One region of the Chromobacterium violaceum ATCC 12472 genome, then DNA from elsewhere that is predicted to be linked to it. Evidence: predicted binding sites of a transcription regulator. Region 1 holds the regulator's gene; each other region holds the start of a gene.
What was found. The regulator HrcA, encoded in region 1, represses chaperone genes, less so after heat shock. The targets are predictions, from matches to a motif close to ATTAGCACTCGNNNNNNNCGAGTGCTAAT.

Region 1 (9,971 bases):
AGGCTGTGGCCGAACACCAGCGCCTCGCCCCTCTCCCGCTTGGCCTCCAGCTCGGCCTCGGACAGGTGCGCGGGATCGGCGTACGGTATGGAAAAGCGCGGCCGGATCAGGCCTTGCTCCATCAGCGCCGGATCGCGGTCGGCGACGAACGCCGCCGGATTGTAGAAACTGGCCAGCAGCCGGCCGCCGGGGCGCAGCGCGCGGAAGCACTCGCGCCATACCGGCGCCACGTCCGGCACGTACAGGTTGGAGATGGGGTGGAACACGCAGTCGAAACTCGCGTCGGCGAAGCGCGACAGGTCGCGCATATCGCCCTGCTCCAATCTCAATTCCAGGCCTTCGCGCTCGGCCACTACGCGGTCGCGCGCCAGTTGTTCCGCCGACGCGTCCAGCACCGTCACCCGCGCGCCGGCGGCGGCGAGCAGCGGCGCCTGCTGGCCGCCGCCACTGGCCAGGCACAGGATATCCAGCCCGCGCGCGTCGTCGAGCCAGCCTGCCGGCAACGGCTTCGGCGTCAGTCTGGCCAGCACGCGGCCCTGCCGGGCCTCGGCGATCTCTGCGGCATCCACCGGCCGCGACCACTCGCAGTCGGCGCGCGCCTGACGGTCCCAGGCGGCCTGGTTGTAATGGAAAACATCGTGTTGTTGTACGGCATCGGGCATCTTGTCCTCCGTTGAGGGAAGGGAACAGCAATGCCGACGCGCGCTGCGCGCAAACCGTCCATGCCAGGCTCACGCGGCACGGGAAGACGGTTGGGAACGGATTGTCGAAAACAAGCAATGCGCACGCTCGCACGCGCCGGACGGCGGAACGAATCGGGGATGCGGGGGCATCCGGGCATCACTTGTTCATTTCGACAGGGCTCCTGAGGATGAAATCGGGGTAGGAAGGACCGATTCTAGCGAAGCGGCCATGACAAGACAATGCCGGACTACACGCCGCGGCGCTCGTACACCGCCTGCGCCAGCGTGCCCAGGTCGACGTATTCCAGCTCGCCGCCCACCGGCATGCCGCGCGCGATGCGCGTCACCGTCAGGCCGCGCTCCTTGAACAACTCGCTGAGCATGTGGGACGTCACCTCGCCCTCGGCGGTGAAGTTGGTGGCGATCACGATCTCGCTCACCTGCCCGTCCAGCGCCCGCGCCAACAGCTTGTCCAGGTGCAGGTCCTTGGGCCCGATGTTGTCCAGCGGCGAAATCCGCCCCATCAGCACGAAATACAGGCCGTCGAAGCACTTGGCCTGCTCCAGCATCATCAGGTCGGCCGGCATTTCGACGATGCACAGCTGGTCCCGGCGGCGCGTCTCGTCGGCGCAGATGGCGCACAGCTCCGCCTCGCTGAAGGTGTTGCAGCGCTGGCAATGCGTGAGCTGGGTCAATGCCCGATCCAGCGCGCGCGCCAGCTTGTCGGCGCCCTGCTTGTCGCGCTGCAGCAGGTGGAAAGCCATCCGCTGCGCGGTTTTCGGCCCCACGCCCGGCAACACTTTCAACGCGGAGATCAACTGCTCCAGCGCGGGAGGATTCTTCATCGACACGGCATCAACCTGCAGGCAAAACGGCGTCCCGGGACGCGGATGGGAAACTCGGCGCAGCGCCGCGGCATGGGATGCGGGCCGCTGTCGCGCCGAAGAAAAGGCCCGTCGCCGGGCCCTGGGATCAGAACGGGAACTTCATCCCGGCCGGCAGGTTCAGGCCGTTGGTGAAGCCGGACATCCGCTCCTGGGTGGTGGCCTCGACCTTGCGCACCGCGTCGTTGAAGGCGGCGGCGATCAGGTCCTCCAGCATTTCCTTGTCTTCCTTGGCGTCTTCCAGCACGCTGTCGTCGATGGCGACGCGCTTGACGTCGTGGGAGCAGGTCATGGTGACCTTGACCATGCCGGCGCCGGACTGGCCTTCCACTTCCACCTTGGCCAGCTCTTCCTGGGCCTTCTTCATGTTTTCCTGCATTTGCTGGGCCTGTTTCATCAGGCCGGCGATACCAGCTTTACCGAACATCGCGGTCACTCCTGTACGGGTTGAATGGTCTCGATGAGCAGCGTGGCGCCGAATTCGCGTACCATCTGCTGCACCACCGGATCGTTTTGCATGCACTCGCGGGCGACGGCCAGCTGCTCCTGGCGCAGCCTGGCATCGGTCATCGCCGGGGTTTCCATCCCCAGCTCCTCCACCGTCACCGCGAGGTCCACCGGATGGCCGAAGCGTTCGGCCAGCGCGGCTTTGAGTTTTTCCTGGTAGTCGCGTCCGCTCATGTGGCGGAAGCTCTCCGGCACGGCCAGTTCCAGGCGGTCCTGGCTCCAGCGCTTCAGCACGGCGTTGTGCGCCAGCATCCGCGCCGCGCCGAGCTTGGCGCCCAGGTCGGCGACCAGCCGCTGCCAGTCGCCGTCGAAGCTATAGCTGGACGGCTCGTCCTCCAGCGGCGGTTGCTGCATGTAGGCCGGCATCGCGTCGTCGTCGGACCAGGGCGCTTCGACGATCTCTTCCTCGTCGCGCTCGTCCTCGTCATCCTGCGCAGCCGGCTCGGACACCGGCGCGGCCAGCGCCGGAGCCGGCTGCGGGCTCGGCGCGGGCTTTGACGGTTCCGACACAGCCGAAACCACGGCGGACGGCAGTGGCGCGGGCTCGGGTTCCGGCTCGGCGGCCGGGGACGGTTCCGCCGCGCGGGGCTTGCCTTGCGCTTGCGCGCCGAGGCCCGCGGCCTGCAACGCGCGCGCGGCCGGCGACATGCCCCGCTCCGCCGGCACCGAGACGCTGGCGACGGCGGCCGCCGATGCGGCCACGGGCCGCGGCTGGACCGCCGCGGCCGGGCGCGCGGGCGCGGCGGTCTGCGCCGGCGCGTTGGCCGGATGGAAGGCCAGCATGCGCAGCAGGGTCATATTGAAGCCGGCGTGTTCATCCGGCGCCAAGGCCAGGTCCTTGCGGCCGTGGATGGCGATCTGGTAGTACAGCTGCACGTCCTGCGGCGCGATGGCGTCGGCCAGCGCGAACAGCGTGTCGCGCTCGGGCTCGTCGGCCGCCAGCGCCGCCGGCACCGTCTGCGCCAATGCCAGCTGCTGCAGCAGCACCGCCAGTTCGGACAGCGCGGAATCGAAGCTGACGCCGCGCTCGGCCAGCCTGTCGGCCTCGGCCATCAGCGCCGGGCCGTCGGACGCGGCCAGCGCCTGCAGCAGGGTGAACAGGTAGCGGCGGTCCACCGCGCCCAGCATCGCGCGCACGCCGTCTTCCTTGACCTCGCCCAGGCCGTAGGCGATGGCTTGGTCCAGCAGCGACTGCGCGTCGCGCATCGAGCCGGACGCCGCGCGGCCCAGCAAGGCCAGCGCCGGCGCCTCGTAATGGATGCCTTCGATGTCCAGCATGTGGGCCAGGTGGCTGGACACCTGCTGCGGCGTCATGTTGCGCAAGGAAAACTGCAGGCAGCGGGACAGCACCGTCACCGGAACCTTCTGCGGATCGGTGGTGGCCAGGATGAACTTGACGTGGCCGGGCGGCTCTTCCAGCGTCTTCAGCATCGCGTTGAACGCGCTCTTCGACAGCATGTGCACTTCGTCGATGATGTAGACCTTGAAGCGGCCCATCGTAGGCGCGTACTGGGCGTTTTCCAGCACTTCGCGGATGTTGTCGATGCCGGTGTTGGACGCGGCGTCGATCTCCAAGAGGTCGACGAAGCGGCCGCTGTCGATCTGGCGGCAGGCCTGGCATTCGCCGCAGGGCTCGGCCGTGGTGCCGGTCTCGCAGTTCAGGCTTTTGGCCAGAATGCGGGCGATGGTGGTCTTGCCGACGCCCCGGGTGCCGGTCAGCAGGTAGGCGTGGTGAAGCCGCTGCTCTTTCAGGGCGTTGGAGAGGGCGCGCACCACGTGCTCCTGGCCGACCAGGTCGGCGAAGCGTTTGGGGCGCCACTTGCGGGCAAGGACTTGATAGCTCATGGGGGCGGATTTTAACGGGAATTGCCGCGCAAGGCGACAGGTTTCACCGGCGCGGCCGCGCGGGCGGCGCCGGTGGCCGGTTGCGCGGGCCCGGCCTTACTGCGCGACGGACGCCGGGTCCGGCCGCTGCGCCAGCGTCGCGTAGTAGCGCGCGCGCAGCTGATCGGCGATTTCCTGCACCGCCTTGGCGTACAGCGTGCTGCGGTTGTAGCGGGTGATCGCGTAGAAGTTGTTCAGGCCCAGCCAGTATTCGGTGACGCCGGGCGCGGTCTCCAGCGAGAACAGCACCGCCGGCACGTCGTCGGCCAGCTGCGCCTGCGGCGCCACGCCCAGCTTGCGCAGCTCGCCCACCGTGTAGTGCAAGTTGAATTTGTCGGCCAGCAGCTTGTCGACCTGGGCGCCTGGCGCCACGCTGGCCGGCGCCACCACGTCGTCGCCGTGCCGCCAGCCGTGCAGCTGGAAATAATGGGCGACGCTGCCGATGGCGTCATGCGGGTTGTTCCAGATGTCGCGGTGGCCGCTGCCGTCAAAGTCCACCGCCCACTTGCGGTAGCTGGACGGCATGAACTGCGGCAGGCCCATCGCGCCGGCGTAGGACCCCTTCAGCGTCAGCGGGTCCTTGCCCTCCTCCTTCGCCAGCAGCAGGAACTGGGTCAGTTCGCCGCGGAAGTACGCGGCGCGGCGCGGGTAGTCGAAGCCGATGGTGGACAAGGAATCCACCAGGCGGAAGCTGCCGGTGTTGCGGCCGTAATGGGTTTCCACGCCCAGAATGGCGACGATCACCTCCGGCGCCACGCCGTACTGGCGCTCGGCGCGGGACAGCGCGTCGGCGTTGGCCTGCCAGAACGCGGTTCCGTCCGCGATCAGCTTGTCGTTGACGGTGGACGCGCGGAACTGGTACCACGGCCGCGAGGTGGACGGCTTGTCCAGGATGCGGATGATGTTGGGCTTCAGCTCGACATTGGCGAACACCGCCTCCAGTTCGGGGCGATTGAACTGGCCGCTCGCCACCTGCTCGTCGATGTAGCGCTGCACATCGGGGCGAGACAGGAAGGCGGCGTCAGCCTGGGCTGGCGGGGCGGTGAGGGCCGCGCCGGCCAGGGCGGCGGCGATGGCCAGTTTCAACATCGATTTCATGATTCTGCTTTCTTTTGGGTATGGCTCGGATTCATTCACGGAAGGACAGCGCGTTGCTGACCAGGCGGGCGGTGATGTCGACGATGGGGATCACCCGCTCGTAGGCCATGCGCGTGGGGCCGACCACGCCGAGCGTGCCGACCACTTGGCCGTTGATGCAGTAGGGCGCGGTCACCACCGAGCATTCGTCCAGCGTCATGACTCCAGACTCCTCGCCGATGAAAATGTTCACGCCCTGCGCCTCCCTGCCCTGCGCCAGCAGCTTCAAGAGCTCGGTCTTGCGCTCGAACACGCCGAACAGCTCCCGCAGCCGCGACAGGTCGTCGGACAGGTCGTGCACCTGCAGCAGGCGCGAGCCGCCGCTGACCACCACGTCCTCGCTGCGCTTGGCCAGCGTCTGCTGGCCAAGCTTCACCGCGGCGGCCATCAGCTCGGCGATGTCTCCCTGCAGCTGCTTGAGCTCGCTCTCCACCCGCTGCGCGACGGCGCTCAGCCCTTGGCCGGCGTAATGCTGGTTGATGAAATTGCCGGCCTCGATCAACTCGCTCGGCGTGTAATCGCGCTCCGTCACCAGCAAATGGTTCTGCACGTCGCCGTCCAGCGTCACCAGTATCATCAGCACCCGCCGTTCGGACAGGCGCAGAAATTCGATCTGGCGGAAAGCGACGTCGCTGCGCTGCGGCGTCAGCACCACGCCGGCGAAACTGGTCAGCTCGGAGAGCAGCGACGACGCCGCCTGCACGATGCGCTGCGGGCTGTCCGGCTGCAGATTGGCCTCCAGTTCGTGGCGCGACAGCTCGTCCAGCGGCCGTATCGTCAGCAGCCGGTCGACGAACAACCGGTAGCCGCGCGCAGTGGGCACCCGGCCCGCCGAGGTGTGCGGCGAGGCGATCAGGCCCATGTTTTCCAGATCGGCCAGCACGTTGCGCACCGTGGCCGACGACAGCTCCACGCCGGGCAGCAGCGACAGGGTCTTGGAGGCGACCGGCTGACCGTCGGCGATGTACCGTTCGATCAGCGCCTTCAGCAAATGTTGGGCGCGTTCGTTCATCATGTCCCCATTGTACACATCCTGCACCGCGCCAAAAGGGGCCGTGGCGCGGCTTTACGACCATGGCACGAAAACCGCGGCCCCAAGCTGCTGTTGGCCCAGCTTTTTTCTGCGATAATCGCCCCCATCATTGGTCCGACTACCCCATTTGGAGACAGCATGGCTTCCGAAGACAAGAGCAAGGCGCTGGCCGCTGCCCTGGCCCAGATTGAAAAGCAATTTGGCAAGGGCTCGATCATGCGCATGAGCGACAACCAGATCACCGAAAACCTGCAAGTGATCTCCACCGGCTCGCTGACCCTGGACCTGGCGCTGGGCGTCGGCGGCCTGCCGCGCGGCCGCGTGGTCGAAATCTACGGCCCGGAGTCGTCGGGTAAAACCACCTTGTGTCTGCAGGCCGTGGCCGAGGCGCAAAAACTGGGCGGCACCTGCGCCTACATCGACGCCGAAAACGCGCTGGACCCGGTTTACGCGCAGAAGCTGGGCGTCAACGTCGAAGACCTGCTGATCTCGCAGCCGGACACCGGCGAGCAGGCGCTGGAAATCTGCGACATGCTGGTTCGCTCCAGCGGCGTGGACGTGATCGTGGTCGACTCCGTCGCCGCGCTGGTGCCCAAGGCTGAAATCGAGGGCGAGATGGGCGACAGCCACGTCGGCCTGCAGGCCCGCCTGATGAGCCAGGCGCTGCGCAAGCTGACCGGCAACATCAAGCGCACCAACACCCTGGTGATCTTCATCAACCAGATCCGCATGAAGATCGGCGTGATGTTCGGCAACCCGGAAACCACCACCGGCGGCAACGCGCTGAAGTTCTACGCCTCCGTGCGCCTGGACATCCGCCGCACCGGCGGCATCAAGAAGGGCGACGAAGTGATCGGCAACGACACTCGCGTCAAAGTGGTGAAGAACAAGGTGTCCCCGCCGTTCCGCCAGGCCGATTTCGAAATCCTGTACGGCGAGGGCATCTCGCGCCAGGGCGAAATCATCGAGCTGGGCGTCAAGCACGGCTTCATCGACAAGTCCGGCGCCTGGTACGCGTACAACGGCCAGAAGATCGGCCAGGGCAAGGACAACACCCGCGAATGGCTGAAAGCCAACCCGGCCATCGCCGACGAGATCGAGCGCAAGATCCGCGAAGCGGTGGGCGTGAAGATCGAAATCAACGAAAACCAGGGCGACGAAGAGTTCGCCGACGACGCCTTCGACGCCTGATGGCGGCGGAAGGCAAAAGCCTGAAGGCGCGGGCCGCCGAACTGCTGTCCCGCCGGGAATACACCCGGCAGGAACTGGTTCGGCGGCTCGCGCCTTTTGCCGACAGCGAGGACGAGCTCAACGCGGCGCTGGACGAGCTGGCCGCCTCGAACTGGCAGTCGGACGACCGCTTCGCCCGCCAGTTCGCCAGCAGCAAGGGAACAAAGTTCGGCAGCCGCCGCCTGGCGCAGGAAATGCGCCAGCGCGGCGTGGACAGCGACACCATACGCGAGGCGCTGTCCGGCCAGGACGACCTCGCCAGCGCGCGCGAGCAGTGGCGCAAGAAATTCGGCCGCCTGCCGGCCGACGCCGCGGAGAAAGCCAGGCAGTACCGTTTCCTGGCGCAGCGCGGCTTTCCGGCCGACGTGATCCGCCAGGTGCTGGCGGGCGGCGCGGACGACGACTTCTACGAGGACTGAGCCATGGCCACGCGCAGCATCGCCACCCAGATCGACATCGCCGCCAGCCCGGAGCGGGTGTGGCGGGTGCTGACAGACTGGCGGCGCTACCCGGAGTGGAACCCGTTCATCGTCGGCCTGCACGGCCGCCACGAAGCGGGCGCGCGGCTGGTGGCCACCCTCCGCCCGCCCGGCGGCCGCCACCTGACCTTCCGGCCGCGGCTGACGGCGTTCGATGCCGGCGCGCTGCTGGCCTGGCGCGGCGAACTGCTCGTTTCCGGCCTGCTGGACGGCGAGCACCGCTTCCGGCTGGAAGCGCTGGATGACGGCGGCACCCGCCTGCATCACGGCGAAGATTTCTCGGGCATTCTGCTGCCGCTGATCGGCGGCGGGCGGCTGGAACGCGTCCGCCAAGGCTTCCTGCAAATGAACCAGGCCTTGAAGCAGCGCTGCGAAGCGCTTGCCAGCCAGGCCCCGGCTTGACACAATCGATGGATTCGTCCTGGCACGGCGCCCGGACCAGATTTTGAAAATTGACCGAAAAATCATGAAAACCTCTGAAATTCGCAAGAAATTCCTGGATTTCTTCGCCTCCAAAGGCCACCAGGTAGTTCCCTCCAGCAGCCTGATCCCCGGCAACGACCCGACGCTGATGTTCACCGTCGCCGGCATGGTGCAATTCAAGGACGTGTTCCTGGGCTTCGAGAAGCGCGACTACACCCGCGCCACCACCAGCCAGAAATGCCTGCGCGCGGGCGGCAAGCACAACGACCTGGAAAACGTCGGCTACACCGCGCGCCACCATACCTTCTTCGAAATGCTGGGCAACTTCAGCTTCGGCGACTACTTCAAGCGCGACGCCATCACCTTCGCCTGGGAATTCCTCACCGGCGAGCAATGGCTGGCGCTGCCGAAGGACAAGCTGATGGTGACGGTGTACGCCACCGACGATGAAGCCTACGACATCTGGCACCAGACCGTCGGCCTGCCGGCCGACAAGATCGTCCGCATCGGCGACAACAAGGGCGCGCCGTACGCGTCCGACAACTTCTGGACCATGGGCGACACCGGCCCTTGCGGCCCGTGCACCGAGATCTTCTTCGACCACGGCCCGTCCGTCGCCGGCGGCCCTCCGGGCAGCCCGGACGAAGACGGCGACCGCTTCATGGAGATCTGGAACAACGTCTTCATGCAGTTCAACCGCGACGAAGCCGGCACGCTGCACCCGCTGCCCAAGCCATCCGTCGACACCGGCATGGGCCTGGAGCGCCTGTCCACCGTGCTGCAGCACGTGAAGTCCAACTACGAAACCGACGCGCTGGCCTGTCTGGTGCGCGCAGCCGCCCGCGAAACCGGCGTCGAATACAGCCAGGACGTGCCGTCGCTGAAAGTGATCGCCGACCACATCCGCGCCTGCTCCTTCATGGTCGCCGACGGCATTCTGCCGTCCAACGAGGGCCGCGGCTACGTGCTGCGCCGCATCGCCCGCCGCGCGATCCGCCACGGCTACAAGCTGGGCCAGAAGGGCCTGTTCTTCCACAAGATCGTCGCCGACCTGGTCGCCGAGATGGGCGAAGCCTATCCGGAGCTGCGCGAGAAGCAGGCCCATATCGAGGACGCGCTGCGCGCCGAGGAAATCAAGTTCGCCGAAACGCTGGAAATCGGCATGGGCCTGGTGGACTCCGCGCTGGAAGGCGGCAAGACGGCGCTGGACGGCGACACCATCTTCAAGCTGTACGACACCTTCGGCTTCCCGGTGGACCTGACCGCCGACATCTGCCGCGAGCGCGGCATCCACGCCGACCTGGAAGGCTTCGAGCGCGCGATGGAGGCCCAGCGCGAGCGCGGCCGCGCCGGCTCCAACTTCAAGATGAGCGGCAAGATCGCCTACGACGGCGAAGACACCCGTTTCCACGGCTACGACAAGTCCAGCGTCGAGGCCAAAGTGCTGGCGCTGTACAAGGGCACCGATCCGGTCGACAGCCTGTCCGCCGGCGACGAAGGCATCGTGGTGCTGGATGGCACCGCCTTCTACGCCGAGGGCGGCGGCCAGGTGGGCGACGTCGGCGAAATCTCCGCCGCCGGCGGCATCGCCGCGCTGTTCGACGTGGCCGACACCCAGAAGATTCAGGGCGCGGCCTTCGGCCACAAGGGCAAGCTCGCCCGCGGCGCGCTGAAAGTGGGCGACGCCGTCACCGCCACCATCGACCTGCAC
Region 2 (9,971 bases), 1.9 Mb from region 1:
CCGTACTGGACCATGCCGGCCTTGTCGCGGCGCAGCGTCTCCACGCCGTCCGGCAACGCATCCGGCCACTGCCTGGCCTCGACGTAAAGCACGCCCTCTTCCGACAGGCGCGCCAGCGCCAGCGGCAGCGCCTGCTGCAGCAGATCAGAATCGTAGGGCGGATCCAGGAAGATCACATCGAAGGATTCGCGGCTGCTCTTCAAATACAGCAGCGCGTCGCCGGCGACCACGTCGATCGCGCCGGCTTGCAGCAAACGGCGATTGGCCTGCAGCGCCTCGTGAACCTTGCGCGACTTTTCCACCATCACCACCCGGCGGGCCGCCCGCGACGCGGCTTCGAAGCCGAGCGCGCCGCTGCCGGCGAACAGGTCCAGGCAACTCTTGCCGTACAGATCCTGGCCCAGCCAGTTGAACAGCGTCTCGCGCACGCGATCGGGCGTCGGGCGCAGGCCTTCGGCCTCGGGGAAGGGCAACAGGCGGCGACGGTAGTCGCCGCCGATGATTCTGACCTTATTACGTGTCTGACTCATGAAAGCTAAACTCTTGGGACAAGCGCGAGAGTTTAACCTGATCAGGACTTTAGCGCCTCATTCCCGCGCGCGCGGCGCGGAATCTGTCGCGCCGGCGGCGAATTTTCGCCAGCATTCCTTATTATATATGTATCCACCGCGACTGCTTGTTCTGACGCTCGGATCGCCAGCCGATTCTGTACTCGGCGGCGTTTGAGGATACAATTTAGCCATTTACCGCTTTTCTGGCCCATTCACGCATGTTTAGCTTCTTCAAGAAAAAGACCAAGCCGGCCGAAACGCCGCAGATCGAAACGCCGGCGCTGCTCGCGCCGGAACAGGCGCCCGCCGCGCCGGAGACCATCGCCCCCGTCCCGGAGCCGCAGCGCGAGCCCGTCGCCGCCCCCATCGCGGAAACAGCCCCCGCCTCTGCTGAGGCCGCCGTTGCGGCCATCCCTGACGAGCCCGTGCCCCTGAAGAAAATGAGCTGGACCGAGCGGCTGAAGGCAGGCCTGGCCAAAACCCGCGACAAGCTGGGCAAGCAGCTGGCCGGCCTGTTCGGCGGCGGCAAGATCGACGAAGACCTGTACGAGGAACTGGAGACGGTGCTGCTGACCGCCGACATGGGCATGGACGCCACCGAGCACCTGCTGCAGGACGTGCGCGAGCGGGTATCGCTGAAGGGGCTGAAAGATTCGTCCGAATTGAAGGGCGCGCTGAAGGATTCGCTGCAGGATCTGATCGGCCCGCTGGAAGTGCCGCTGAACGTGGAAGGCAAGAAGCCGTTCGTGATCATGATGACCGGCGTCAACGGCGCCGGCAAGACCACCTCCATCGGCAAGCTGGCCAAGTATTATCAGAGCCAGGGCAAAAGCGTGCTGCTGGCCGCCGGCGACACCTTCCGCGCCGCCGCGCGCGAGCAGCTGATCGCCTGGGGCGAGCGCAACAACGTCACCGTGATCGCGCAGCAAGGCGGCGACTCCGCCGCCGTCTGCTATGACGCGATCCAGGCCGCCATCGCCCGCGGCATCGACATCGTGCTGGCCGACACCGCCGGCCGCCTGCCGACGCAGCTGCACCTGATGGAAGAGATCAAGAAGGTGAAGCGCGTGATCCAGAAGGCGCTGCCGGACGCGCCGCACGAGGTGGTGCTGGTGCTGGACGCCAATATCGGCCAGAACACCGTCAATCAGGTGAAGGCCTTCGACGACGCGCTGGGCCTGACCGGCCTGATCCTGACCAAGCTGGACGGCACCGCCAAGGGCGGCGTGATCGCCGCCATCGCCAAGCAGCGGCCGATTCCGCTGCGCTTCGTCGGCGTCGGCGAGAGCATCGACGACCTGCGGCCGTTCGACAGCCGCGACTACATCGACGCGCTGTTCGAATAAGACATCTCGCGGCCGCGCAGGCGGCCGCCTTTTCTCAGCCAACAAGCGGGAAACCTCTCAATGATACAGTTCGACCAGGTCACCAAGCGCTACCCGGGCGGCAACGAAGCCCTGAAGAACCTGTCGTTCACCATAGAAACCGGCGAGATGGTGTTCCTCGCCGGCCATTCCGGCGCAGGCAAGTCCACCTTGCTCAAGCTGATCGCCGGCATCGAGCGCGCCACCAGCGGCGGCGTCATCGTCAACGGCCAGAACCTGTCCAAGCTGCGCGCGAGCCAGGTGCCCTATGTGCGCCAGCATCTGGGCATGGTGTTCCAGGACCACAAGATCTTGTTCGACCGCAGCGTGTTCGACAATGTGATGCTGCCGCTGGACATCATAGGCTTCGACCGCCGCGACGCCGCCAAGCGCGTGCGCGCGGCGCTGGACAAGGTCGGCCTGCTGCCCAAGGAAAAGATGATGCCGATCCGCCTGTCCGGCGGCGAACAGCAGCGGCTGTGCATCGCCCGCGCCGTGGTCCACCGCCCCAGCATCCTGTTGGCCGACGAACCATCGGCCAACCTGGACCGCGCCTACGCGCTGGACATCATGGAATTGTTCAAATCCTTCCACCAGGTGGGGGTCACCGTGCTGATCTCGGCCCACGACGAAACCCTGATGGAAGATTACGGCCGCCGCATCATCCGCCTGAGGGAAGGACAGTTCGCCGCATGAAACACTTTCTCTATCTGAACTGGCAAAGCGCCAAGCAGGCGCTGGCCAAGATCGTCCGCCAGCCGTTCGGCAGCCTGCTGACCCTGCTGATGCTGGCGCTGGCGCTGGCGCTGCCCTTGTCGCTGTATCTCGCCGTCAGCAGCGTGCAGGAGTGGGTGGGCCGCCTCACCGCCACGCCGCAGATCACGCTGTTCATGGAACAGGCCGCCGAGCAGGCCGACATCGCCGCGGTCAACAGCACCCTGTCGCACCATCCCAAGGTGAAGAGCTTCACTTTCGTCAGCAAGGGCCAGGCGCTGCAGGATCTGGAAAAGCGCAACGGCCTGACCGGCCTGTCCGACGGGCTGGACGCCAATCCGCTGCCGGACGCCTTCGTGGTGACGCCGAAATCGCTGGAGCCGCGCGAGCTGGACATGCTGCAGAAGGAGTTGTCCGGCCTGCCGATGGTGGAGCTGGCGCAATTCGACGCCAGCTGGGCCAAACGCCTGTACGGCATGGTGGAGATGGGCAAGAAGCTGACCTGGTTCCTGGCCGCCGCGCTGGGCCTGGCGCTGGTGCTGGTCACCCACAACGCGATCCGGATGCAGATCCTGGCGCGCCAGGACGAGATCGAGGTCTCCAAACTGATCGGCGCCACCGACAGCTTCATCCGCCGCCCCTTCATGTACCACGCGCTGTGGCAGGGCGTGCTGGCGGCGCTGCTGGCCTGGGGCCTCTCCAGCTGGCTGGCGGCGATGGCCAACCCGGCCATCCGCGAGTTCGCGATGCTTTACGGCGAGCGGGTGGAGCTGCGCGCGCTGAACCTGCCCGAGCTGGCCGCGCTGATCGGCGTTTCCGCCGCGCTGGCGATGCTGGGCGCCCGCCTCGCGGCCGACCATCATCTGCGCAAGGTGGAACCGAAATAATAATGACAAGCGAAAGGTTTCGGCTATCGGGGCCATTGTTAAATATCATTGACTCGGGAACCTTTCGCTGCTAGCACTCTCAATATTCGAGTGCTAAGATAGCACTACCCAAGGAGGTAGCCATCGCAATGAACACAACATTTGCCCTTCCGGTCCCGTCGACCAGCGGCAGCCTGGAACAATACATCCAGGCCGTGAACAGCATCCCCATGCTGACGCCGGAACAGGAAACCGAGCTCGCGACCCGTTTCCAGCAGGAAAACGACCTGGAAGCGGCGCGGCAGATGGTGCTGTCGCACCTGCGCGTGGTGGTGTCCGTGTCGCGCGGTTACGCCGGCTACGGCCTGCAACAGGCCGACCTGATCCAGGAAGGCAATATCGGCCTGATGAAGGCGGTGAAGCGTTTCGAACCGGGCCGCGGCGTGCGTCTGTTCTCGTTCGCCATCCACTGGATCAAGGCCGAGATCCACGAATTCATCCTGCGCAACTGGCGCCTGGTGCGCATCGCCACCACCAAGCCGCAGCGCAAGCTGTTCTTCAACCTGCGCAGCATGAAGAGCGGTTTTTCGGCGCTGTCGGAGCAGGAAGCCAAGTCCATCGCCGAAGACTTGGGCGTCAAGCCCGAGGAAGTGCGCGAAATGGAAATCCGCATGACCGGCCAGGACGTGTCCCTGCTGGCCGACAGCGACGACGAGGACAGCTACGCGCCAATCGACTGGCTGGCCGACAGCCACAGCGAGCCAACCCGCGCGCTGGAGCGACGCGCCTTCGACATGCTGCAGTCGGAAGGCCTGGAATACGCGCTGTCGACCCTGGATCCGCGCAGCCGCCGCATCGTCGAGGCCCGCTGGCTGGCCGACGACAGCGGCGCCACGCTGCACGAGCTGGCCGCCGAGTTCGGCGTATCCGCGGAACGCATCCGCCAGATCGAAGCCAAGGCGCTGTCCAAGATGAAGGCCGCGCTCAGCGAAGGCGTGGTGCTGGACAACTGATTCCACCCGTCCGTCGCAAAAAAAGCCACTCGAAACATCGAGCGGCTTTTTTCATGCCCTCCCCCGCCGATAGGGACGGGGGAACGCGCCTCACTCCTGCAAGGTGCGGAACTTGGCCGGCAGCTTGTCGTAGGCTTCGCGGCTGATGCGGCGCAGCGGCTCCCAGGCCGGATCCTGGTCGCCCAGCGTCTCCAGGAACTGGCCGGCGTAAGTCGGGAACGAGGCCAGCGTGGTGCGCAGCGTCCGTTCGGCCTTCTCCCGTTCCCCAGCCAGCAGCTCCAGCTGCGCGCGCTTTAGCATCACGTCCGGATACGGGCGGAACGCGGTCAGGCGGTCTTCCAGCGCCAGCTTTTGCCTCAAGTTGTCGCGATTCACCGGCAGATAGTCGTCCAGCGTGTACAAGGCATGGTAGGCGAACAGCGGCTTGGTCTCGACGATCTCGATCAGGCGCTCGGCGCGGACCTTGTCCTTGGACGCGTTGCCGGTCGGCACGTAGAGATTCACCAGCTCCCAGAACATCGACGTGGTGCTGATCGACAGCCAGCCCACCCACGCCAGCGCCGCCAGCAGCGGCAGGCGCAGCGGCCAGGCCAGCGCGCGCTCGCCGCGCGGCGCCATCGCCATGAACACCACCAGCATCGCCAGGAAGTAGTAATACCACAGCGGGTACTCCAGCATGCTGTGGGTCAGCGTCACCGCGATGCAGCCCAATGCCAGCACGCCTTCGGGCTCGGCCTTGCGGCGGAAGAAGGGCAGCACCGCCCAGACGAAGCCTGCCACCACCAGCGCGGTCACCACGCCGCCCATCTCGGCCAGCAGCTGCATCAGCAGATTGTGCGCATTGGTGAACAGGCCGCTATTGTAGCCGGCGGCGGCGAACTGCGGCAGCGGCTGCAGGCGCACGCTCTCGGCAGCGTACTGCGACCAGCCCACGCCCCACAGCGGATGCGCCTTGAACGCCAGCCAGGCCTTGTGCATCTCGGCGAAGCGGCGCGCGCCCATGTCGTCGCCGTTGGCAGCCAGCCGCGCCACGCCGGACGCGTTCTCGACGTCGGAATGGGTCAGCAGCGAGATCAGGTGATTGAACAAGGGCAGCGCGAACTGGGCGGCCAGAATCGTGCCCGAGGCCGCCCACATCGCCAGCATCATCCGGCGCGAGTTCTCGTCCCTGCTGCGCCAATGCCACAGGCCGGCCAGCGCCGACAATGCCACTAGGTAAAGAAGAATGGTGCGGGAGCCGGCCCAGCCCAGCATCAGCGCCATCCACAACACCAGCGCGATCAGCCAGGCCCTGCCCAGGCGGCCGACGGCGAACAGGTAGACGCCGGACACCACCGACCACATCAGGTAATGGGCGTACTGGTTGCGTTGGCCGATGTGGCCGAAGATGTTGCTGGTGGGGTGGGAGCCGTCGTAGAACAGCCCCAGCGCCGGCGCCAGGCCGGTCAGCTGGGCGGTGCCGATCAGCGACTGCGCCAGGCCGCCGACGATGACCGCACGCGCCAGCCACACGGCGAACTCGCGGTCGCCGAAGGCGCCGCGCAACGACAGCGTGACCGAGGCCAGCAGCGCCGTCGCCAGCCAGGCCAGCGCGGTGACGTAGCTCATGCCCGGGAACAGCAGGTGGACGAATTGCGGCTGCAGCGCCCAGGCGCCCGCCAGCGCCAGGCACAGCCAGCCGGCGCGCGGCATGGCGTCGAACAGCCGCCCTCCGGGCAGCAGGAAGGCGCCGGCGGCCAACAGCAGCCAGATCACGTTGATCTCGCCGAACCACTGCGGCAGCGGCACGAAGTGGACGCGGGAAGCGAAAGGCACGATGGCGATCAGGCACAGGGCCAGCAAAGCCAGGCGCTCGGAAATCTTCTGAAAAGTCATGGCAGATCAGACGTCGGAAAGCAGGAAGCGGGCAGCATACCGCATGCGCCGCCCCGGCAAAACCCATCAAGTGTGTCGGCGCGTTACAAAGCTCAGAACAGCGTACTGCGCGTGACTGGTGCGGCCACCGTCATCACCGCGGCCATCCTGCCCGCGTCGGTGTTTGCCCCGTGCTCCTGGTAAGCCTGTGCCGCGCGCAGCGCCATCGCCTTCAAGGGACTGATTTCCGGCTCCTGCCAGGCTTGTAACGTAAACACTAACTTCGGCGCCTCGTCGGGATAATTGGCGATGGCCTGAGCGAGAGCATCGCGAGCCCCTTGCTCCCGCCCCGCCAGCGCCCGGCACAGGCTCAGCCTCAGCAGCACGGCCACGTAAGGCTGGTCCCGGGCCAGTTTTTCATAAAAGGGCAGTGTGAGGTCGAGATGCTTGCGGTCCGGCATCAGATAATTGCCAAGCACTAGGTCGGCCGATTTCGCCCATAGGGGATCCACGCCCACCTTGCCGATGTAATCGACGCGACGCACGTTTTCCTCTGCCGACCGGCTGGGCGCGCTGTATTGCACGAAGCGCTGGAAAATCATGGCACCGCTGACCACATGCGCCACCATCAGCATACCACCGGCGATACAGGACCATCGCAACAGGCCGATAGGTGTGCGCAGCCGCCACCGCGGTGCGGGCCCCAGCGTGCAAACCGTCGTCAGCATCGCCAGGAAGGGCAGGTACCACAAGGGAAATTCGAACATGCTGTGCGTCAGCATCATCATCGCCAGTAGCAGCAGCAACAGGTTTTCCGCGCTTTGCCTTCCCTTGCCAAAAAAGGGCAGCAGGCACGCCAGCAACCCGCCGACCGCGATCGCCGCGCCTAGTCCTCCAGTCTCCGCCAGCAGTTGAAAGACAAGGTTGTGACACTGGGTAAACAGCCAGTTCTCGGGCGCCTTGGGCAAACCGGCGAACACCTCCAGCCAGACCGACTGCGCCGCATAGCGCCCAAGACCAACGCCCAGCCACGGGTGCTCTACGAACACTTGCCAGGCCTTAGTCCATTCGATGCGCCGCCTCGCGCCGAATCCGGCGTCGAGAATCCGTTCCGAGCCGCTGAAAGTATGCACCGGAAGGCCTATCCAGTTGAGCAGCCAGACCAGTTCGCGATTGAACAGCTGCACCAGGGCCAGCAGCAGCACAGACAAGGCCAGCGCGGTGGCCATGCGCCGCAGAACGGAGTCCGCTCCGGCGCGCCGGAGCCAGAACCAGGACACCAGACAGATGCCCAGTCCATAGGCCAACGGCAGCCGAGCGCCGGACCAGGTGATCATCACCGCCAGCATAGCGACCAGCGCGACGCACAAGCCGGTTCTCAGGCGATCTTGCGCATGGAGGTAGCAGGCGGCTGGTAATCCCCAACTCAGGTACTGCGCATACTGATTGCGTTGGGCCAGGTTGCCCATGACCGTAGTCGGCTCGTTATAATCGAACAACACCCACCCACGGCACCAGCGCGCGAGATCCAAGGCCTGGATCAGCCCCAGCACGATCTGAAGGCCGTTGCCCAGCAGAACCGCGCCAGCCAGCAGCAAGCAAATCCGCTGCAAGGGAAGGTCTATCCGATTGTCCAGCCACAAGGACAGCAACAGCATCGCCAACAAGCTGCCGACCGCCTGGCTGCTGCCCTTCGCATTGTCCAGTAACAAACCGTTGCTCGCCGCCAGCAGCATGGTCAGTAGCAGCAGCACCAGCGAAGCCGCCGGCAGCGCGAATCCTTCGCCTCCCCTTTTCAGGGTGAAGAGCGCCGCCAGCCCGATCGCGAGCACCACCGGTGCATCGCTCCACCAGTCCTGTAACGGCATGTAGCGCACGAAATTGAGAAACGGCAGGATGAAGCAAGCCGTGAAGAAGAGGAGCAAACCGCCCTCCGCCGCCCAGTGCCTGACCATAGGCTCCCTTTCCCCTCTGTAGACACAAGTTGTTCCGACATGATTATACTGGTCTCGGCCTATCATACCTTTCGCATCAAAAATAAAGGAGGCACCGAGATGCCCCCTGTTCACACACCAGCCCGTTGACTTACTGACGGCAAGTGGATGGCACCCAGTTGGCGCTCAGTTGGCTAGCAGATGCGATGGCCGTTGTGCCGGAGCCGGTATAGGTGCAGTACCACTGCACCGAGCCCGCGCTGACGGTCGGCACCAGATCGACCAACGCACCATTCGATACTGTCGAATTGTAAGCGATCTGGACCACCCCGTTCGCCAGAACGTTGATGCTGCTCACCGAGTTACCCGTAATGGACGCCGCCAATCCGTAAGTCGTGTTAAAAGGCGCGGTGCCGGAGGCCCACGCGTTGTTGGTCGCGTAGTATTCGGTCACCGCCGTCTTGGCCGCGTCGGCCAGCGCCAACCCTTCCGACACCCGCGCGCGCTTGGTGTAGTCCTGATAGGCCGGAATGGCGATGGCGGCCAGGATGCCGACGATGGCGACCACGATCATCAGTTCGATCAGGGTGAAGCCCTGCTGTTTACGCTGTTTCTTCATGTTGAACTCCCAGTGAGCCAAGCTTAGCCAAGGTGGAGCGCGGCGCGTTCCCACGCCTCTCCGTCTCATCTTCTAAAGATCGCGGGGTCTTCCCGTCGTGTTGTGCCGGCCCATCCAGCACGAAGCATGCCAGCCCGGCGGGAGGCCGGCCATCGACGCCAATCCGCGCGCAGTCTTGTCAGCATAGGTCAGAAACTGCCGTTTTTCGTCACCCGGACTGCCCGTTCGGACTGTGCTAGCATCGCTTTCCCACCCGCGACACAGGAGCCGCCTCATGAGCAACCAAGCCTGGCTGGAACGCAGTTTCGCCGCCGTCTGGCATCCCTGCACCCAGATGAAGCGCCATGAGAGGCTGCCCATCGTGCCGATCGCCTCGGCGGACGGCGTCTGGCTGACCGACTTCGACGGCAAGCGCTACCTGGACGGCGTCAGCTCCTGGTGGGTGAACCTGTTCGGCCACGGCCATCCGCGCATCAAGCAGGCAGTGCGCAAGCAACTGGACAGCTTGGAGCATGTGATGCTGGCCGGCTTCACCCACCGCCCGGTGGTGGAGCTGTCCGAGCGCCTCGCGGCGCTGTCCGGCCTAGGCCACGCCTTCTACGGCTCCGACGGCGCCAGCGCCACCGAAATCGCGCTGAAGATGAGCTTCCATTACTGGAAGAACGTAGGCCGGCCGCAAAAGACCCGCTTCGTCAGCCTGGAAAACAGCTACCACGGCGAGACCGTCGGCGCGCTGGCGGTCACCGATGTGCCGCTGTTCTCGTCCACCTACGCCGAGCTGCTGAAGCCGGGCCTGCGCGCGCCATCGCCTGACGCCCGGCAAGCCGTACCAGGCGAGCGCGCCGCCGACGTCGCGCTGCGCGCCGCCCGCTCGCTGGAAAACCTGCTGGCCAAGCATGGCGGCGAGATCGCAGCGGTGATCGTCGAGCCGCTGGTCCAGGGCGCCGCCGGCATGGCGATGCACGACCCGATCTACCTGACCGAGCTGCGCCGGCTGTGCGACCAATACCAGGTCCATCTGATCGCGGACGAAATCGCCGTCGGCTTCGGCCGCAC
Region 3 (9,971 bases), 2.1 Mb from region 1:
GACGAGTGCGGTAGCTACTTTCTACCGTAGCTTTGTCTCCGGCGAGGTATTGGAGACAAATTCGAAAACGGCTGAGATGTGCAAGCTGACCGAGAATAGCTTTCGTGATGTAAATATTGCTTTTGCCAATGAGCTCTCATTGATTTGTGCAAAAGAGAATATTGATGTGTGGAAATTGATTTCGCTGGCAAATCGTCACCCGCGCGTAAATATTTTGCAGCCAGGCGTTGGCGTGGGGGGGCATTGTATTGCGGTTGATCCTTGGTTTATCGTCGCTCGTGATCCTGAGAATGCGAGGCTCATTCGCTCGGCGCGTGAGGTTAACAACTCCAAGACGGATTGGGTTGTAGATAGAATAAAGGCTGAAATCGCGGATGCTCATGTCAAGCTCGGCCGCGCTCCTCGTGTCGCCTGCCTTGGTTTGGCATTCAAGCCTGATATTGATGATTTGCGCGAATCGCCGGCAGTGCAGGTGGTGGATGCTATCCTAAGAGCTGGCCATGATGTAATTGTGGTTGAGCCTAATATTAGAGAGCATAGTGAATATGTGCTTATTGATTTGGATAGCGCTTTGGATGTTGCGGACTTGATTGTGGTTTTGGTTCGACATAAGCAGTTTCTTGACCATGCGGTGAATCAGCGTTTACTAAGCTTGAATATCCATGATTATTGTGGACTTAGAGCCGCTAACAAAATTTCGCGATAAACCGTAAGCAAATCAGGGAACAAGCTAGCTTCAACAATGCGTAATGCGTATCCAACCGACGTTCAAAGCGAATACGCAACTTGTCGAACCTCGCTAGCCACGCATACGTTCGCTAAACCACCCAGCGATGCCGCCCAAGCTTCTCGCTGCTTTCCACGCCTCGGCGGGCAATTCGGGCCTAGATGCCTCGTCGTCGAAGATAGTCGCGACAACGGTGGTAGTCGTAGCCTTTGTCGGCGTGTAGCCGGTCCGTCCGTTTCCGCGGCTGGCCCGGTAAGCCGGGGATGGCCGGGATGGCATTGATCAATGCCTCAAGCACCATCGAGTCATGTCGATTGGCTCACTGCCAATGGCAGGCCACGACGATCTACGACGATGTGTCGTTTGCTACCGAGCTTGCCCCGGTCGGTGGGGTTGGGGCCCGTTTGCTGGCTCCCCGGGGGCTGGCGACACTCGCCCGCCCCGTCGACGCTGGCACGACTCCAATCAATCTGGTCGCATTGTCCAAGCTGCGCGAGCAATGCAAGATGAAGCGTAAGCGTCATTCTGAGGCCGTATAGACGAGCGGCAAGAACGTGTCCAGAGTAGTCCCCATCAACTGAGTGGTGGGGACGTCGACGTCGACCCAATCTGCCTGGATGGTAGCAATGCGTGCTCGCCGGAAGATGACGGAGGCGTGCCGGGCTATTACGAGTTTTTGGAAGCCATCGACGACCCGACGCATGAGGAGCATGAGGCGATGCTCGAATGGTGTGGTGGCAGCTTCGATCCTGCTGCCTTCAATCTGGACGAGGTCAACCAGCGGCTCTCCGAAGTAAAGCTGTAAGCGTCAATATGGCCTCGGGATGACGCTTACGATGAAGCTGATCCCAGAGACCTTTGAGCTGCCAATTTCGTAGTAGTCGCCAGCAGGTCATGCCGCTGCCGAAGCCCAACTCTTGCGGCAGGTCCTCCGATGGGATACTCGTGGTGAGGACAAATAGGATGCCGTTCAGAGCGGCCCGATCATCCAAGCGGGGGCGACCCCTGCCACGGGGACGAGGTGGCAGGGGAAACTGCGGCTGTAAGGATTTCCACAGCTTCTGGGTGACAAGTTGACGTCTCATGCCCGTCTGACAAGGCTTGGCATCAACTTGTTCTGTCGATTTTTGTTAGCTCTTAGGTTGACTACGGTTTTGCCGCTACTCGCGAGCCAGTTGAGCACGAAATCGCCGTCAATGACGCCTATTTTTCCGGTTACGAGAATAGTCATGATGAGTCCGGTATTATGTATGATGCATCAAAAGCGATAATGCTTAGATATGGTTACATGAAAGCAGTGGCTTGAAAATTGCATGAGGTTTACAATGACAAGTCAAGTTTTGTTGCCGTCGGACGGTACTAAAATATCGGCATCATCAAATATTGAAGAGAAGCTTAATGTTACAGATTCTATTGTTGGCTACATTTTTATCTTTACTCGTCGGTATGTGCCTGATCCACTTCGCACATTTGCACGAGAGCTTTTCGGCAGACCATGATCTTGGGGGGGTGCAGAAGTTCCACGCTCGCCCGGTGCCGCGTATCGGTGGGGTACCGATTGCTGCCGGTTTGGTTGCTGGGTGCGGTTTGTTGGCTTGGCTACAGAAGGATGTTTTGTCGCTGTTGCTATTGGTGGTGGCGTTGCCGGCTTTTGCTGCGGGGATGCTTGAGGATGTGACAAAGAAAGTGGGGCCGTTGCCAAGGCTGCTGGCTACTTTCGTTGCAGCAATTTTGGGCTATTTCATGCTGGGGGCTGGTGTGTGGCATTTGGACCTTCCTTTCGTGGACGCCTTGTTGTCACGGTTCTGGATGCTGTCCCTTGTGTTGACTATGGTAGCGGTTGGTGGTGTGGCGCATGCGGTCAACATCATCGATGGCTACAATGGCTTGTCTGGTGTAGTGTCTATTTTCATTCTTCTGGCAATCGCGTATGTAGCGTTCAAGATGCAGGATGTTGCGTTGATGGGTGTTTGTTTTGCCATGGTGGGGGCGATTGCGGGCTTCTTGTTTTGGAATTTCCCGCGAGGATTGATCTTTGCGGGCGATGGTGGTGCCTACTTGGTAGGCTTCATGATCGCCGAAATGTCAGTGTTGCTGGTGGCACGTCATCCGCAGGTATCGCCATGGTTTCCGCTGCTATGCGTGATATATCCGGTGTTTGAGACCTTGTTCTCGATTTATCGTCGTAAGTTCCTGCAAGGGCGCCGGGTCGGTTATCCTGATGCTCTGCACCTACATCAGTTAATTTATATGCGCCTGGTACGCTGGATGGTAGGGAGTAAGGATGTTGATCACATGACCATGCGTAATAGCCTAACCTCTCCCTACCTCTGGGCGCTATCTTCTGTGTCCGTAGTGCCTGCTATGTTGTTTTGGGACAATACAGTAGTATTGATGTGTTTCGTCCTTATTTTCATGATTACCTATGTGTACTTGTACCGGATGATCATCCGATTCCGTACGCCGCGTTGGATGTTGCTGCGCAAGTCTATGCGTAACTGATCTGATCTTCACATGAGAGCCTGCAGAAAATTGCTGGTACAGGCTCTTGAAAATCACCACTCGCATCCCTATCATTAGCACTCGCAATGGTCGAGTGCTAAGCCTTCGACCGCAACCTACACATACCTGATGTTCAACTCTCAACAGCCAATGTAATAGGAGAGATCAATGGCAATCCGTCCTCTGCACGACCGTGTTGTTATCAAGCGCCTCGAGGCTGAAGAAAAGACCGCGTCCGGCATCGTTCTGCCGGGCGCAGCCGCCGAGAAGCCGGACATGGGCCAAGTGCTCGCAGTGGGCAACGGCAAGATCCTGGAAAACGGCGAACGCCGTCCGCTGGAACTGAAGGTTGGCGACAAGGTGATCTTCGGCAAGTATTCCGGCCAGACCGTCAAGGTGGATGGCGAAGAAGTCCTCGTGATGCGCGAGGAAGATGTAATGGGCATCGTTGAGTAATCCGACCCTTACCTGAACTTCATAAACAGATATTGGAGATTTCGAGAATGGCAGCTAAAGACGTAAAGTTCGGTGATTCCGCTCGCAGCAAGATGGTTGCCGGCGTCAACATCCTGGCCGACGCGGTCAAGGTTACCCTGGGTCCCAAGGGCCGCAACGTTGTGCTGGACCGCTCCTTCGGCGCGCCGACCATCACCAAGGACGGCGTGTCGGTGGCCAAGGAAATCGAACTGAAGGACAAGTTCGAGAACATGGGCGCCCAGATGGTCAAGGAAGTGGCTTCCAAGACCTCCGACGTGGCCGGCGACGGCACCACCACCGCCACCGTGCTGGCTCAGGCCATCGTGCAGGAAGGCATGAAGTTCGTCGCCGCCGGCATGAACCCGATGGACCTGAAGCGCGGCATCGACAAGGCTGTGGTGTCACTGGTCGGCGAGATCGCCAAGATCGCCAAGCCCTGCGCGACCTCCAAGGAAATCGCCCAGGTAGGCTCCATCTCCGCCAACTCCGATAGCGATATCGGCGAAATCATCGCCAATGCGATGGAAAAAGTGGGCAAGGAAGGCGTGATCACCGTTGAAGACGGCAAGAGCCTGAACAACGAACTGGACGTGGTGGAAGGCATGCAGTTCGACCGCGGTTACCTGTCCCCGTACTTCATCAACAACCAGGACAAGCAGATCGCCGCCCTGGACAATCCGTTCATCCTGCTGTTCGACAAGAAGATCTCCAACATCCGCGACCTGCTGCCGGTGCTGGAGCAAGTGGCCAAGTCCGGCCGCCCGCTGCTGATCATCGCCGAAGACGTCGAAGGCGAAGCGCTGGCCACTCTGGTGGTGAACACCATTCGCGGCATCCTGAAGGTCGTGGCTGTCAAGGCTCCGGGCTTCGGCGACCGCCGCAAGGCCATGCTGACCGACATCGCCGTGCTGACCGGCGGCGAAGTCATCGCCGAAGAAGTCGGCCTGACTCTGGAAAAAGCCACGCTGGACCAACTGGGCCAGGCCAAGCGCGTCGAAGTGGGCAAGGAAAACACCACCATCATCGACGGCGCCGGCGAAGCCGCCACCATCCAGGCTCGCGTGGGCGAGATCCGCAAGCAGATCGAAGAAGCCACTTCCGACTACGACCGCGAGAAGCTGCAAGAGCGCGTGGCCAAGCTGGCCGGCGGCGTTGCCGTGATCAAGGTCGGCGCCGCCACCGAAGTGGAAATGAAAGAGAAGAAGGCCCGCGTCGAAGACGCGCTGCACGCCACCCGCGCAGCCGTTGAAGAAGGCGTGGTGCCCGGTGGCGGCGTGGCCCTGCTGCGTGCCCGCGCGACGCTGGAAAACCTGAAGACCGACAATGCCGAACAGGAAGCTGGCGTGAAGATCGTGCTGCGCGCGATCGAAGCCCCGCTGCGCCAGATCGTCAAGAACGCCGGCGACGAGCCGTCGGTTGTCGTGAACAAGGTGCTGGAAGGCAAGGGCAACTTCGGTTACAACGCCGCCAGCGGCGAATACGGCGACATGCTGGAAATGGGCGTGCTGGATCCGGCCAAGGTGACCCGCTCCGCTCTGCAGCACGCCGCTTCCGTGGCCGGCCTGATGCTGACCACCGACTGCATGATCGCCGAGCTGCCGGAAGACAAGCCGGCCGCTGGCATGCCGGACATGGGCGGCATGGGCGGCATGGGCGGCATGATGTAAATCGAGCCGGTCAGGCGGGCATGTTCGCATGCCTGCCCAAACAAACAGCCCCGCGGCTTATGCCTGCGGGGCTGTTTGCATTTCAGAAATGGCTTCAGCGCGGCAGCGAGGAGAAGGAGGCGCCGGTCTGGTCCTTGGCTGACAGCGTCGGCGCGTCGCTCAGCGGCCAGGCGATTGCCAGGTCCGGGTCATCCCAGGCGAGGGTGCGTTCCAGCTCCGGATGCCAGTAATCGGTGGTCTTGTACAGGAACTCCACATCGTCGCTCAGCGTGAGGAAGCCGTGGGCGAAGCCGGCGGGAATCCACAGCTGACGCTTGTTGGCGGCGCTGAGCTCTACTCCGACCCATTGGCCGAAGGTCTCGGAACCGGGACGGATGTCGACTGCGACGTCGAATACTGCGCCTGACACGACGCGCACCAGCTTTCCCTGCGGATGCGGATCGAGCTGGTAGTGCAGCCCGCGCAGGACATTTTTGCCGGAGCGGCTGTGGTTGTCCTGCACGAAGTCGACCGCATGGCCGACAGCCTGTTCGAAACGCTGCTGATTGAAGCTTTCGAAGAAAAAACCGCGCTCATCGCCAAATATCTGGGGCTCGATGATCTTGACCGCGGAGATCTCGGTATCAATGACTTTCATCGCTTGTCTTTGTTCTGTTCGTGTAGGGTGTCAGTTGCTGAGCATCGCCAGCAGATAGCGGCCGTAGCCGGTTTTCTGCAAGGGCTGGGCCAGCTGGCGTACCTGGGCTTCGTCTATCCAGCCGTTGCGGAAGGCGATCTCCTCGGGGCAGGCCACCTTTTGTCCCTGGCGGTTCTCTATGGTGGCGATGAACTGGCCGGCCTCCAGCAACGATTCATGGGTGCCGGTATCCAGCCAGGCATAGCCGCGCCCCATGGTCTGCACGTTCAACTGCTGCTGTTGCAGGTAAATATTGTTGACGTCGGTGATTTCCAGTTCGCCTCGGGGCGAGGGCTTGATGCGCTTCGCGATGTCTACCACCTGCGAGTCGTAGAAGTACAGGCCGGTCACCGCGTAGTGCGATTTGGGCTGGGCGGGTTTCTCTTCGATGCTCAGGGCGCAGCCTTGCTGGTCGAACTCCACCACGCCGTAGCGTTCGGGGTCGCTGACCCGGTAGGCGAAGACGGTCGCGCCGGAGGTCTGGATATTGGCCGCCTGCAGCAGACCGGAAAATTCATGGCCGTAGAAGATGTTGTCGCCGAGCACCAGCGCAGACGGTGACCCGTCGATGAAGCGCTCGCCGATCAGGAAGGCCTGGGCCAGGCCGTCCGGACTGGGTTGGACCGCGTATTGCAGATTGATCCCCCATTGACTGCCGTCTCCCAGCAGTTGCTGGAAGCGGGGCGTGTCCTGCGGCGTGGAGATGATCAGGATGTCCTGAATGCCGGCCAGCATCAGCGTCGTCAGCGGGTAATAGATCATCGGCTTGTCGTAGATCGGCAGCAATTGCTTGCTGACGGCGATGGTGGCCGGGTAGAGCCGGGTGCCGGAGCCTCCGGCCAGAATGATGCCTTTTCGTTTCATTGCCAGATTTCCTGTGGTCATTCCCGGGCTGGGGCACCGCTGTCGTAGGTGGGGAGCAATTGAGCCAGCACCTGGTCCACGCCGCTTCTCCATTCCGGCAGCTCGATGCCGAAAGCGCTTTTCAGCTTGTCGCAACTCAGCCTGGAGTTGGCTGGGCGCTTGGCTGGCAGCGGATAGTCGCTGCTGGGAATGCCCTGGATGTTTGCGGGATCGATTTTCAGTGGTAGTCCGTAGGACGCGGCTCGCTGCAGCAGATAGCTTGCATAGCCGTGCCAGCTGGTTTCCCCCCGGGGCGCCAGATGGTAGGTTCCAAAGGCGAAGCCGGAGGGGGCGGCCAGGTAGCGGCGAATCAGTTCGGCGCTGACGTCGGCGATCATGGCGGCGGAGGCTGGCGCGCCGATCTGGTCGTTGACGACCTTGAGCGAATCCCGTTCCTGTCCCAGCTTCAGCATGGTTTTCAGGAAATTGGCGCCATGCGCGCCGAAAACCCAGCTGGTGCGGAGTATCAGGTGGCGAGGCGCGGCATGCCGGATGGCTTCTTCGCCCGCCAGCTTGCTGCGTCCATATACCGATTGCGGGCCGGTTGCGTCGTCTTCCCGCCAGGGGCGTTCGCCGTCTCCGCTGAACACGTAGTCGGTGGAGTAGTGGACAAGCAACGCGCCATGGCGGGCGGTCCAGCGCGCGATGACGCCGACCGCGCAGGCGTTGACGGCGTGCGCCGTTGCCTCGTCGCTTTCCGCCTTGTCGACCGCGGTATAGGCGGCCGGGTTGACGATGATGTCGGGCCCATGCTGGTCCAGCGCCTGCTCGATGCGCGCGTCGTCCCACGTGAGGTCCAGCTCCCGCCTGTCGGTGGCGATCAGCTCGCCCAGCGGCGCCAGCGCGCGCAGCAATTCGTGGCCGACCTGGCCGTTTTTGCCGGTTATCAGTATGCGGGGCATGGTCATCATCCGTAGTGCTTGTCCAGCCAGTCGCGGTAGCTGCCGTTGCTGACGTGTTCGATCCAGTTTGGATTGCCCAGATACCATTCAATGGTCTTGCGGATGCCGCTGTCGAAAGTTTCGGCGGGCTTCCATCCCAGTTCCCGCTCCAGCTTGCGGGCGTCGATCGCATAGCGGCGGTCGTGGCCGGGCCGGTCGGAGACGAAGTGGATCTGCTCGCGGTAGGGCCTGCCATCCGCGCGGGGCCTCAACTGGTCCAGAATGCCGCAGATGGTGTTGACTACCTCGAGATTGGTTTTTTCGTTCCAGCCGCCGACATTATAGGTTTCGCCGAGCTTGCCGGCTTCCAGCACGCGGCGGATCGCGCTGCAGTGGTCCTTGACGTAGAGCCAGTCGCGCACCTGCTGGCCGTCGCCGTAGATCGGCAGCGGCTTGCCGGCGAGGGCGTTCAGGATGACCAGCGGAATCAGCTTTTCCGGGAAGTGATAGGGGCCGTAATTATTGCTGCAGTTGGTGGTCAGCACTGGCAGGCCGTAGGTGTGGTGCCAGGCGCGCACCAGGTGGTCCGAGGCGGCCTTGGAGGCGGAATAGGGGCTATTCGGCTCGTAGCGGTTGGTTTCCGAGAACGGAGCATCCTCCGCGCGCAGGGTGCCATATACCTCGTCGGTGGAAACGTGCAGGAAGCGGAAGGCTTCGCGATCGCCGCCTTCCAGTCCGCTCCAGTATTCGCGCGCGCACTCCAGCAGATTGAAGGTGCCGACGATATTGGTCTGGATGAAGTCGCCGGGTCCGTGTATCGAGCGGTCGACGTGGCTTTCCGCGGCGAAGTTGACAATGGCGCGAGGGCGATGGGTGCGCAGCAACTCGGCGACCAGTTTCCGGTCGCCGATATCGCCATGCGTGAAAACATGGTTGGGCTTGGTCCTGACCGTGTGCAGGGTTTCCAGATTGCCGGCGTAAGTCAGCGCATCCAGATTGATGACAGTCTCTTCCCGTTCTGCTAGCCAGTCGAGAACGAAGTTGCCGCCGATGAAGCCGGCGCCGCCGGTAACGAGAATGGTCATGGAAGCTTCCTGTATGATCGGGATCGCCGCTGTCTTGCGGCCGTGAAACCCGGTATTAGGCACCGCCGGGCACTGCGGGGATGCCGGCAAAAGCGATAGCGTTGGCGCTGAGCGCCACCTGCCAGGACACACCGTGATGGGTTCAGGCGTATCGCATGCCTGGACAGTGAGATGGCCCATGCCTGGCGCAAAAACTTGAGGTGCGCGCAGGCTTGCCGATTTTATAGTTTTTGAAAACATCCGGCAAAAATTGAGCGGCGGGCGCGCGCAATAAAGCCAAATCGCCGCTGATGATGACAAAGCCGCGCCGGTAATCGATATTGAGGAAATGAAAACCATGCAGATTCATGACGTACGGAATATTCTGGATGCCTGTCTGGAGCCGTGGCGCTACAAGGACTATGCGCCCAACGGCCTGCAGGTGGAGGGAAAGGAAGAAATCAACAAGGTGGTGACGGGGGTGACGGCGTCGCAGGCCTTGATCGACGCGGCGGCGGCGCGCGGCGCGGACGCCATCCTGGTGCACCACGGTTATTTCTGGAAGGGCGAGGACGCGCGCATCTGCGGCATGAAGAAGCTGCGCATCCGCGCCTTGCTGCAGCACGACATCAGCCTGCTGGCCTACCACCTGCCGCTGGACGGCCACCTGGAATTGGGGAACAACGCGCAATTGGGCAAGGTGTTGGGGCTGGAGCCGGCCGGGCAGGCCGGAGAGCAGGGCCTGCTCTGGCATGGGGGCTGGGCGGGAGGCGGCGATGCCGCGGCGTTCGCCGACCACGTGTCCGGCGCGCTGGGGCGGACGGCCCAGCTGCTGGGGCGGCCGGACCGACCGGTGCGCAGGGTGGCCTGGTGCACCGGCGGCGCGCAGGGTTTTTTCGCCGATGCGATCGCGCTCGGCGTTGACGTTTTCATCACCGGCGAGGCATCGGAACAGAATTACCACATGGCGATGGAAAGCGATGTCGCATTCATCGCAGCGGGACATCATGCCACTGAACGCTTTGGCATCAAGGCACTAGGAGAGCATTTGGCGCAAGTCTCTGGCATAAATGT

Region 2: rpoH (RNA polymerase sigma factor RpoH) is a predicted target of HrcA. The motif match lies at 3,586-3,614, and genes of this name have one in related genera.
Region 3: groES (co-chaperone GroES) is a predicted target of HrcA. The motif match lies at 3,303-3,331, and genes of this name have one in related genera.

Annotation. Positions count from the first base shown of each region.
Region 1 is NC_005085.1:1,731,123-1,741,093, reverse strand. Features, by position in the region: gene CV_RS07895 (class I SAM-dependent methyltransferase) at 1-662, opposite strand, end outside; gene recR (recombination mediator RecR) at 932-1,528, opposite strand; gene CV_RS07885 (YbaB/EbfC family nucleoid-associated protein) at 1,656-1,994, opposite strand; gene dnaX (DNA polymerase III subunit gamma/tau) at 2,000-3,919, opposite strand; gene mltB (lytic murein transglycosylase B) at 4,016-5,056, opposite strand; gene hrcA (heat-inducible transcriptional repressor HrcA) at 5,088-6,110, opposite strand; gene recA (recombinase RecA) at 6,267-7,319, shown strand; gene recX (recombination regulator RecX) at 7,319-7,777, shown strand; gene CV_RS07855 (SRPBCC domain-containing protein) at 7,781-8,239, shown strand; gene alaS (alanine--tRNA ligase) at 8,304-9,971, shown strand, end outside.
Region 2 is NC_005085.1:4,534,205-4,544,175, forward strand. Features, by position in the region: gene rsmD (16S rRNA (guanine(966)-N(2))-methyltransferase RsmD) at 1-530, opposite strand, end outside; gene ftsY (signal recognition particle-docking protein FtsY) at 770-1,897, shown strand; gene ftsE (cell division ATP-binding protein FtsE) at 1,958-2,611, shown strand; gene ftsX (permease-like cell division protein FtsX) at 2,608-3,516, shown strand; gene rpoH (RNA polymerase sigma factor RpoH) at 3,645-4,508, shown strand; gene CV_RS20860 (PglL family O-oligosaccharyltransferase) at 4,599-6,383, opposite strand; gene CV_RS20865 (PglL family O-oligosaccharyltransferase) at 6,476-8,317, opposite strand; gene CV_RS20870 (pilin) at 8,448-8,915, opposite strand; gene CV_RS20875 (adenosylmethionine--8-amino-7-oxononanoate transaminase) at 9,190-9,971, shown strand, end outside.
Region 3 is NC_005085.1:4,335,364-4,345,334, reverse strand. Features, by position in the region: gene wecC (UDP-N-acetyl-D-mannosamine dehydrogenase) at 1-706, shown strand, start outside; partial or broken gene CV_RS24185 (IS5 family transposase) at 687-1,239, opposite strand; gene CV_RS23115 (plasmid pRiA4b ORF-3 family protein) at 1,263-1,532, shown strand; gene CV_RS23110 (transposase) at 1,501-1,812, opposite strand; gene CV_RS19905 (MraY family glycosyltransferase) at 2,126-3,229, shown strand; gene groES (co-chaperone GroES) at 3,398-3,685, shown strand; gene groL (chaperonin GroEL) at 3,733-5,373, shown strand; gene rfbC (dTDP-4-dehydrorhamnose 3,5-epimerase) at 5,468-6,010, opposite strand; gene rfbA (glucose-1-phosphate thymidylyltransferase RfbA) at 6,041-6,913, opposite strand; gene rfbD (dTDP-4-dehydrorhamnose reductase) at 6,931-7,863, opposite strand; gene rfbB (dTDP-glucose 4,6-dehydratase) at 7,860-8,918, opposite strand; gene CV_RS23695 (hypothetical protein) at 9,061-9,267, opposite strand; gene CV_RS19870 (Nif3-like dinuclear metal center hexameric protein) at 9,256-9,971, shown strand, end outside.